Regions from separate parts of the Mesorhizobium sp. M0808 genome, predicted to be linked through region 2. Evidence: predicted binding sites of a transcription regulator. Region 2 holds the regulator's gene; each other region holds the start of a gene.

Region 1 (3,278 bases), on a different contig from region 2:
TCACTATACAGGGAGAAGCTGCCGGCAGGCGGATGACGGGCAGCGCCGACATTGAGATTAGTTATTCCAACATGATTTGGAAGCGATTGCCCCGCCGGCGATTCAAAATACCGCTTGCAAAATGCAATCAGTTAAGCTACCCCGATAACTGCTTGCATCTCACAATTGGTTATCGAGGAGGCTCTCATGTCCAAACTTCGCGTCAGCGCTTTCACCTTGTCGATCGACGGCTTCGGCGCCGGTCCCGACCAAGACCTGAAGAACCCGCTGGGTGTTGGCGGGGAAGCCCTGCACGAATGGATGTTCGGCACCCGCACCTTCCGCAAGATGGTCCTCGGCAAGGATGGCGGGACCACGGACACTGACGAGGCGTTCGCCGCGCGCAGCTTCAAAAATATCGGCGCGTGGATCCTGGGCCGCAACATGTTTGGGCCGATCCGCGGCGAATGGCCGGATGACAGCTGGAAAGGCTGGTGGGGTGACAACCCGCCCTACCATGTGCCGGTCTTCGTGCTCACGCACCATCCACGTGATCCCATTGTCATGGAGGGCGGCACGACCTTCTATTTCGTGACCGACGGCATCCACTCAGCGCTGGAGAAGGCGAAAGCAGTGGTTGACGGCAAGGATGTACGGCTGGGCGGTGGCGTTTCTACGATCCGGCAATATCTCAAGGAAAAGCTCATCGACGAAATGCATCTGGCGATCTCACCGGTCCTGCTAGGCGCCGGCGAGAGCCTTTTTGCCGGCATCGACATGCCCAAGCTCGGCTATCGCTGCAGCGAGCAGGTCGCGACGCCGAAGGCCACGCATGTCATCATCGAGCGCACCTAGCTTGTTGCAGGGCGCCGCCATGGAGGCGCCGCCTTCCTCGCCGCTTTAGTCAGTACTTCTCCGGCACATACAGTTCGCGCGGCAGTACCTGGCGCTCGTATTCGGGATTGAAGACGCGCTCCGGCAGTGTGATCTCTTCGTGCGGCACCTCCTCATAGGGCATCTGCTTGAGGAGATGGTCGATGCAGTTCAGCCGTGCCCGCTTCTTGTCGTTGCCCTCGACGATGAACCACGGGGCTTCCGGGATATTGGTGCGGGCGAACGTTTCTTCCTTGGCCTTGGTGTACTGCTCCCAGCGCACGCGCGACTGGAGGTCCATCGGCGACAGTTTCCATTGCTTCATCGGGTCATGGATGCGCATCAAAAAGCGCATCTGCTGCTCCTCGTCAGTGATCGAAAACCAGTATTTGACAAGCGTAATGCCTGAGCGGACCAGCATGCGTTCGAAATCCGGAACGTCGCGGAAGAACTCCTCGACCTGATCCGGCTGGGCAAAGCCCATTACCCGCTCGACGCCCGAGCGGTTGTACCAGGAGCGGTCGAACAGCACGATCTCGCCGCCGGCCGGCAGATGCGGAACGTAGCGCTGGAAATACCATTGCGACTTCTCGCGCTCGGTCGGCGCCGGAAGTGCTGCGACGCGGCAGATGCGCGGATTAAGCCTCTGGGTGATGCGCTTGATAACACCACCCTTGCCCGCCGAGTCGCGGCCCTCGAAGACCACGACGAGCTTCTTCTTGTGATAGGCGACCCAGGATTGTAGCTTGATCAATTCGGATTGCAGCGTGATGAGATTGCGAAAATACTGCAGGCGGTCGATCGATGGCGGATGCGCATTCTTGTAGATCTTGGCGATCTCCATCGACAGCGCCGGCTCCGAGATTTCCAGCTCATAATCTTCGTCGAGCGTGTCGGCGAGTTCCGCTTCCAGCCAGTCCCTGGCCGGGGAATTCTGTTTTATCTCGGTCATTTGCGCTGCTCCGCTTACAGGCCTTGCCGGCCGCTGTCAGGCGCTCTGCCGCCCGGCCCGGCGGCCGGAAATCGAAGCGCTGGACCGATGTTAGTATAGGCCGGCAATGACGGTTTTATTGCAGCCACTACTGCGCCGGCTGTGCGTTCAATCCGCAAGATGTGATCGAGCTTGCCCTGCGGGGCGGGCGACAAGCGGAACGAATTATCCTACAAATGCCCGGTTCACTGAGGGGCTGTCGTTTGCAACGCCCTTTCCCGATAAATCGTGAGGATACGACATGGAATACCGCACTCTCGGCCGTTCCGGGCTGAAGGTTTCGACCCTGACCATGGGCACCATGACATTCGGCGGCGGCGGCGCGTTTTCGGCGGTTGGCAAGACCGACCTCGACGAGGCGCGTCGGATGATCGACCTTTGCATCGATGCCGGCGTCAATGTCATCGACACCGCCAACGTCTATTCGAACGGGGTGTCGGAAGAGATCATCGGCGAGGCGCTCGGCGGCAAGCGCAAGGGCGACGTGTTGATCGCCTCCAAGGCGCGCATGCGGATCGGCAAAGGCCCCAATGATGAAGGCCTGTCGCGCTACCATCTGATCCGCGAATGCGAGAGGAGCCTGAAGCGCCTCAGGACCGATGTCATCGACATCTATTTCCTGCACGAGTGGGATGGCCTGACACCGCTTGAGGAAACCATCGCCGCGCTCGACACGCTGGTCGCGCAGGGTAAGGTCCGTTATGTCGGCTGCTCCAATTATTCCGGCTGGCAAGTTATGAAGGGGCTGGGGATCAGCGACCGTCATCACCAGCCACGCTTCGTCACCCAGCAGATCCATTACACGCTGGAAGCGCGCGAGGCCGAGTACGAATTGTTGCCGATCTCGGTCGACCAAGGGCTCGGCGTGCTGGTCTGGAGCCCGCTTGCCGGCGGGTTGCTGTCCGGCAAATACCACCGTGACCAGCCGACCGCCCGCCAGCTCAGCGGCTGGTCGGAACCGCCGATCCGCGACGAGGACCGGCTGTGGCGGATCGTCGACGTGCTGATCGATATCGGCAAGAACCACGGTGTGTCGGCAGCGCAAGTGGCGCTTGCCTGGCTACTCGGCCGGCCCGCTGTCAGTTCGCTGGTGATCGGCGGACGAACCGAAGCGCATTTCAAAGACAATATCGCCGCTGCAAGCCTTGTGCTTGCCGATGAGGAGCGCACACGGCTCGACGTGGTCAGCAGGCCGCCCGTGCTCTATCCCTACTGGCACCAGCAATTCACGGCAAAGGACCGGTTCGGGCCGGCCGATCTCGTCCTCGACCGCGACGGCGCCTGAAAAGCCGGGCTCTCCGGACTGCGCCGAGATATGGAGCCCGATCGTGCCTTGCGGTGTTGTGTTTGCGGTCCAATGCTCCTAGGCAAAGGCCAAGCACAATGAAAGGAAACGATATGGCACGAGCACCGAACTACGGTCAGGAACGCAAGG
Region 2 (3,278 bases):
TCCGCAGTGTCGCCCGCATCGCCCTGGCGATTCAGGGCATTACCGACTCCCCTGCACGCGCCATGCTGTGGTCGCCGATCACGCCGCAGACCGACATCGCCTTTGCCGACATGCTGGAGGACGAATTCGGCATCCCGGCAACGGTGGAGAACGACTGCAACATGATGGCGGTGGCTTTGCGCTGGCGCAATCCGGATCGCTATCGCGACGACTTCATCGCCATCCTGCTTTCGCATGGCATCGGCATGGGGCTGGTGCTGAAGGGCGAACTGTTCACCGGGACGCATTCCTCGGGTGGCGAATTTGGCCACATGATCCATCGTCCGGGCGGCGCGCTCTGCCGTTGCGGGCGGCGCGGCTGCATCGAGGCCTATGCCGGCAACTACGCCATCTGGCGCAACGCCAGGCAGATGAGCGAAGAAAGCGAACCGATCGCCGACGTCAGCGACGCCGACATGCGAGCACTGGCGGCCCGGGCGCGCGAGAAAGATGGGCCGGAACGCGAGGCCTACCGCAAGGCCGGCGAAGCGCTGGGTTTCGGTCTCGGCTCGCTGTTCGCGCTGATCGATCCGGCACCGGTCGCGATGGTCGGCGCCAGTGCCGCCGCCTTCGATCTGATCGAGCCGGCCTTGCGGAAGGCAATCGCCCAGACCGCCGGCGGCCAGCATTCGGGCTCGATCTCCTTCGATACAGAGCCGAACGAATTGCCGCTGATCCGCGAAGGCTGCGCGATGCGGGCGCTAAGCTTCGTCGACCAGGAGATTTTCGCGCCGGGCGCGCAAATGAGGCCCAGCGTCAGAAAGAACGTAGCCTGACCAGGCGGGTCAATCTTCCCTGATCGCATAGCCGGCACCGCGGATGGTGCGGATGACATCCGGCATCCGGCCGTTGTTGACGGCTTTGCGCAGCCGCCCGACATGCACGTCGACGGTGCGTTCGTCGATGTAGATTGTCTCGCCCCAGACATTATCGAGTAACTGGCTGCGCGAGAAGACACGGCCCGGATGCCGCATCATGAACTCGAGCAGCCGGAATTCGGTCGGCCCGAGCCTGATTTCGCTCTTCTTGCGATAGACCCTGTGCGATTCGCGATCGAGCACGATGTCGCCGACCTTCAGCACGCTGGACAGCACTTCCGGCTTGGCGCGCCGCAGCAGCGCCTTGACCCTGGCCATGAATTCCGGTGTCGAAAACGGTTTGACCAGATAGTCGTCGGCGCCGGTCGAAAGCCCGCGCACCCGGTCGCTCTCCTCGCCGCGCGCGGTCAGCATGATGATCGGCAGCCGCTCGGTTTCGGGGCGCACCCGCAACCGACGACAGAGCTCGATGCCGGAAACCGCTGGTATCATCCAGTCGAGCACCAAAAGGTCGGGCACATTCTCCTGCAAACGGATCTCGGCTTCGTCGCCGCGTGTCACCACCTCGACCTGGTAGCCTTCGGATTCGAGATTGTAGCGGAGCAGCACACCCAATGGCTCCTCGTCCTCCACCACCATTATGCGTGGTGCGATCATCGGCTGGGCACCCCCATCATGTCACCGGTGCGGACATTGTCGTTTCGTCCTGCTTCGGACGATTGACCGGCAATTGCTCGCCGGTCAGCACATAATACGCATTTTCGGCGATGTTGGTGACATGGTCGCCGATCCGCTCCAGATTCTTGGCGCAGAACAGCAGGTGCGTGCAAGCGGTGATGTTGCGCGGATCTTCCATCATGTAGGTCAACAGCTCGCGGAACACGGACGTGTATTTGACGTCGATGCGCTCGTCGGCGGCACGCAGCTTGGCCAACGCGGCCGCATCGCCTGCAGCATATTCCTCGATGACACCCTGCACCTGGATGAGAACCAGCTGCGCCATCGCGTCGATGGAATGCGACAGGTCCCGCGGCGTGGCGCTGAGGCCGACCGCACTCACGCGCTTGGCGATATTCTTGGCAAGGTCGCCGATGCGTTCGAGGTCGCCCGCCATGCGGATCGCTCCGACCACATGGCGAAGATCGTGGGCCATCGGCTGGCGTTTGGCGATCAGGGTGATGGCGCGGTCGTCCAGTTCGCGTTGACGCGCATCCATGATGGCGTCGTCGGAAACGACGCGTTGCGCCAGCACGTTGTCGGAATTCAACAGGGCCTTGGTCGCCCCGCCGACCATCGAACCGGCGAGGTCGGCCATGTCGCGGATCAGCTTGCTGATCTGCTCGAGATCCTCGTCGAAAGAAGCGACTGTGTGTTCGCCCATGGTCCTGTCCTCATATGCATGATCGGAACGGCTCAGCCGAAGCGGCCAGTGATGTAGTCCTGCGTGCGCTTCTCGCGGGGCGACGTGAAGATCTTCTCGGTCCGGTCGAACTCGACCAGTTCACCCAGATACATGAAGGCGGTCTGGCGCGACACGCGAGCCGCCTGCTGCATGTTGTGGGTGACGATGACGATCGTATAGTCGGCTTGCAATTCGTCGATCAGTTCCTCGATCTTGGCAGTCGACAGCGGGTCGAGGGCCGAAGCCGGTTCGTCGAGCAGAATGACTTCCGGCTTCACGGCCACGGTGCGGGCGATACAGAGCCGCTGCTGCTGGCCGCCGGACAGGCTCAAGCCGCTGGCGTTGAGCTTGTCCTTGACCTCGCTCCACAGCGCGGCGCGCTTCAACGCCTGTTCGACGCGGCCGTCCATCTCGGACTTGCCGAGGTTCTCGTAGAGCCTGGCGCCGAAGGCGATGTTCTCGTAGATCGACATCGGGAACGGCGTCGGCTTCTGGAACACCATGCCGATCTTGGTCCTGAGGAGGTTGAGATCCTGCGACCGGTCGAGAATGTTCTTGCCGTCGAGCAGCACCTGGCCCTCGGCCGTCTGTTTTGGGTAGAGCTCATAGATGCGGTTGAACACACGCAGCAGCGTCGATTTCCCGCACCCCGAAGGGCCGATGAAGGCCGTGACACTGCGCTCAGGCAGTGACAGGCTGATGTCCTTCAGCGCCTTGCTCTGGCCGTAGTAGAAGTTGAGATTCTTGACCTCGATCTTCGTCTTCTCGACGACCGTTTCGGCCATCGTCATGTCTGGGGACAACATCTGTGTCATCTGTCCTCTCTGCGTCCGGTAAGGCTGCGGGCGAGGATGCTCAAGCCCAGAACCGTCAGGGTGATTATGAGTGCGCCGGTCCACGCCAGTTGCTGCCATTCCTCGTAAGGGCTGAGAGCGAACTGGAAGATGGTCACCGGCAGGCTGGCCATCGGCGCGTTGATATTGCTGCTCCAGAACTGGTTGTTGAGCGCGGTGAAGAGC
Region 3 (3,278 bases), on a different contig from region 2:
TGCGCTTGCCGACGCGGGTCAGGAAAGCGACGATCTGCGCGCGCGGATCGCCGGGATGGGCATCCACCGCCTCGTCGAAACGCTCCCAGAATTCGAGGTCATAGTGCCGGAGGTAGGATGCGGCCAGCTCATCCTTGGACGGAAAGCTGCGGTAGAGGCTGGGCTTGGTGACGCCGGCACGCCGCACGATCTCGTCGACGCCGATCGCCCTGATGCCTTGCCGGTAGAACAGGTCTCGCGCCACCTGGAGAATCCGTTCGGCGGCGCGAGGCGGGGGTGCGTCATTCGCCTTGATCGTTGGTTCAATGCTTTTCATGCCTGGTCTGCCGGTTAGCTGGTTGACAATGTTACCGGTCGGTACGTATGTTTCGCGCCCCTGCAACGTACCGGTCAGTAACATGATAGCTCAATCCCGCCCGTTTGGCCAGCGCTACGCTTTCGTCGTGGTCGCCGTCATCTTCCTCTGCCTGCTGATCGCAGCGGGCCTGCGTTCGGCGCCGGCAGTCATGATGCTGCCGCTGGAGAACAGTTTCGGCTGGCGGCGCGACGTGGTGTCGCTGGCGGCGGCCACCGGCATCTTCCTCTATGGCCTGACCGGGCCGTTTGCCGCGGCGCTGATGGAGCGGATCGGGCTGCGCCGCACCTTGCTTGCCGCGCTGCTGTTGATGTCGGGATCGACCGCGCTCAGCCTGTTGATGACCAAACCGTGGCATCTGCTCCTCACCTGGGGCGTGTTTTCCGGCGTCAGCTCGGGCGCCGTCGCCACCGTGCTCGGCGCGACCATCGTCAACCGCTGGTTCAAGACCAATCGCGGCTTGGTGATGGGACTGATGTCGGCGTCCAGTGCCACCGGGCTGCTGGTCTTCCTGCCGCTGATCGCCGCGCTGGCTCAGTCGGGTGGCTGGAAGCCGGTTGTCATCGCGGTCTCGGTTGCCACCGCCTGCCTGCTGCCGCTGGTCTGGCTGCTGGTGCCGGAGCGGCCGGCCTCCATCGGCATGGTACGCTATGGCGCCGAGCTCGACGACGTGCCGCCGTCACCACCTGCCGCGCAAGGCAATTTCCTCGCGCATACGATGAGCACGCTGCGCCGCGCCGCCGGCACGCGCGTCTTTTGGTATCTGTTCGCCACCTTCTTCGTTTGCGGCTTCACCACCAACGGGTTGGTCGGCACGCACCTGATCGCCTTTTGCGGCGATATGGGCATTGGCGAAGTGCAGGCTGCAGGCCTGCTCTCGATGATGGGCATCTTCGATCTTATCGGCACGACGCTGTCGGGCTGGCTCACCGACCGTTTCGACCCGCGCAAGCTGCTCGGCGTCTATTACGGTATTCGCGGCCTGTCGCTGATCTATTTGCCCTATTCCGGCTTCTCGGCGACCAGCCTGATCATCTTCGCCGTGTTTTACGGACTGGACTGGATCGCCACCGTGCCGCCGACGCTCAGGCTTTCCAACGAGGCGTTCGGCGACCGCAGCGGGCCGATCGTCTTCGGCTGGATCGTCGCCGGCCATCAGGTGGGTGCGGCAACGGCGGCCTTTTTCGGCGGCACCATGCGCGAGCTGCAAGGCAATTACGAGCTTGCCTTCCTGATCGCCGGCATGACGGCAATAGCCGCCGCCTGCATCTCGCTGCTGATCAATACCACCCGCCCGGCCTTTGATCCGGAACCGCAGGCGGCTTGAGCTCCGACGGCTGAGCGCTAATCTCCCCGACGGGGATATGGCCGGGAAGCAGCCCGAGGGGGTCGGTCCAACCGGGCTCGGCCCCTTATCGCCGATGCAGGAGGCCGGCGCTCCGCGCGTGACGACCCCCTCTGTCGCCTTCGGCGACATCTCCCCCTCGAGGGGGGAGATTCGCCAGCCTGTTCACTGTTATCAAACCTTCATCGTTTCGAAATGTGCCTGAAACATTGAAGCTGGAGCTTGGCGGCGACGTTCAATGCCATCCAGGAGACAGCCATGAACAAGATTTCGATGACGCGGCGCGCTTTCGTCACGTCGGCCAGCGCCGTTGGCCTGGTCGGCGCCTCGGGCCTCGCCCTTCCCTATTACTCGCGCGCCAATCAGCGCCCGGCGTTCACCCATGGCATCCAGTCCGGCGACGTCGACGCCACCAGCGGCATGGTCTGGACACGCACCGACCGGCCGTCGCGCGTCATGTTCGAGGTGTCGCCGACCGAAAGCTTCACCAATGCCGTCCGCCTGGCGCCGCTCGATACCTCGCCGGCCAGCGATTATACGGTGAAGCGGCTGCTTACCGATCTCGCCTCCGACCAGGACATCTTCTACCGCATGGTCGCGAACGATCTTGCCGACATCAACGCCGTTTCCGAGCCGGTCGTCGGCCGCTTCCGCACGGCACCTGCCTCGAAGCGCGACATTCGCTTTGCCTGGTCGGGCGACACCGCCGGCCAAGGCTGGGGCATCGACGAGACCGGCATGAAGACCTACGCCACCATTGCCAAGCACACGCCCGACTTCTTCCTGCATTCGGGCGATACGATCTATGCCGATGGTGCGATGAAGGACGAGGTCGACCTGCCCAACGGCGGCAAGTGGAAAAACAAAGTGCTGATCGACGAGAAGCGCAAGGTTGCCGAGACGCTGGACGAATACCGGGCGCAGTGGAAATACAACATGATGGACAGGCATGTGCTGGCGCTCAGCGCCATCTGTCCGACCTTCTATCAGTGGGATGACCACGAGGTGCTGAACAACTGGTCGGACTCGAAGGACCTGAGCGCCGACGATCGCTACACTGAAAAGTCCATCCATGTGCTGGCGGCACGTGCGGCGCGCGCCTTCCACGAAATGACGACGATCCGTTACGAGCCGTCGGAGCCCGGCCGCGTCTACCGCAAGATCGCCTATGGTCCGCTGCTCGACGTGTTCTTCCTCGACATGCGTTCCTACCGCGGCCCCAACGGTCCGGATATGCAGGAGACGATGACGCCGCAATCGCGCATCCTCGGTGAACAGCAGATCAAGTGGCTGAAGCGTGAACTGGCGAATTCCAACGCAACCTGGAAAATCATCGCCGCCGACATGCCGCTCGGCCTCGTCGTCTGGAACGACGGCACCAAGAAGGTAGGGGCCGAGGCGGTCAGCAATGGCGACAATGGCCCGGCCAAAGGGCGTGAGCTGGAAATTGCCGACCTTCTTCGCTATATAAAGAATGCGGGTATCAGCAACACTGTCTGGCTCACCGCAGACGTGCATTACACAGCCGCGCATTACTACAATCCGGACAAGGCGCAGTTCCAGGACTTCAATCCGTTT

The links. Region 2 encodes PhoB, which activates phosphate uptake and scavenging genes when phosphate is short. Its sites were predicted from a motif close to TGTCATNNANCTGTCAT; they were not measured.
Region 1: a site for PhoB is predicted at 1,911-1,927, ahead of ppk2 (polyphosphate kinase 2). Genes of this name have one in related genera too.
Region 3: a site for PhoB is predicted at 1,870-1,886, ahead of NKI25_RS27920 (alkaline phosphatase D family protein). Genes of this name have one in related genera too.

Annotation. Positions count from the first base shown of each region.
Region 1 is NZ_JAMYOX010000020.1:30,443-33,720, reverse strand. Features, by position in the region: gene NKI25_RS21565 (dihydrofolate reductase family protein) at 187-834, shown strand; gene ppk2 (polyphosphate kinase 2) at 884-1,804, opposite strand; gene NKI25_RS21555 (aldo/keto reductase) at 2,085-3,128, shown strand; gene NKI25_RS21550 (hypothetical protein) at 3,242-3,278, shown strand, end outside.
Region 2 is NZ_JAMYOX010000003.1:208,421-211,698, forward strand. Features, by position in the region: gene NKI25_RS06700 (ROK family protein) at 1-815, shown strand, start outside; gene phoB (phosphate regulon transcriptional regulator PhoB) at 825-1,514, opposite strand; gene phoU (phosphate signaling complex protein PhoU) at 1,531-2,238, opposite strand; gene pstB (phosphate ABC transporter ATP-binding protein PstB) at 2,271-3,074, opposite strand; gene pstA (phosphate ABC transporter permease PstA) at 3,071-3,278, opposite strand, start outside.
Region 3 is NZ_JAMYOX010000034.1:64,238-67,515, reverse strand. Features, by position in the region: gene NKI25_RS27930 (TetR/AcrR family transcriptional regulator) at 1-316, opposite strand, end outside; gene NKI25_RS27925 (MFS transporter) at 399-1,682, shown strand; gene NKI25_RS27920 (alkaline phosphatase D family protein) at 1,959-3,278, shown strand, end outside.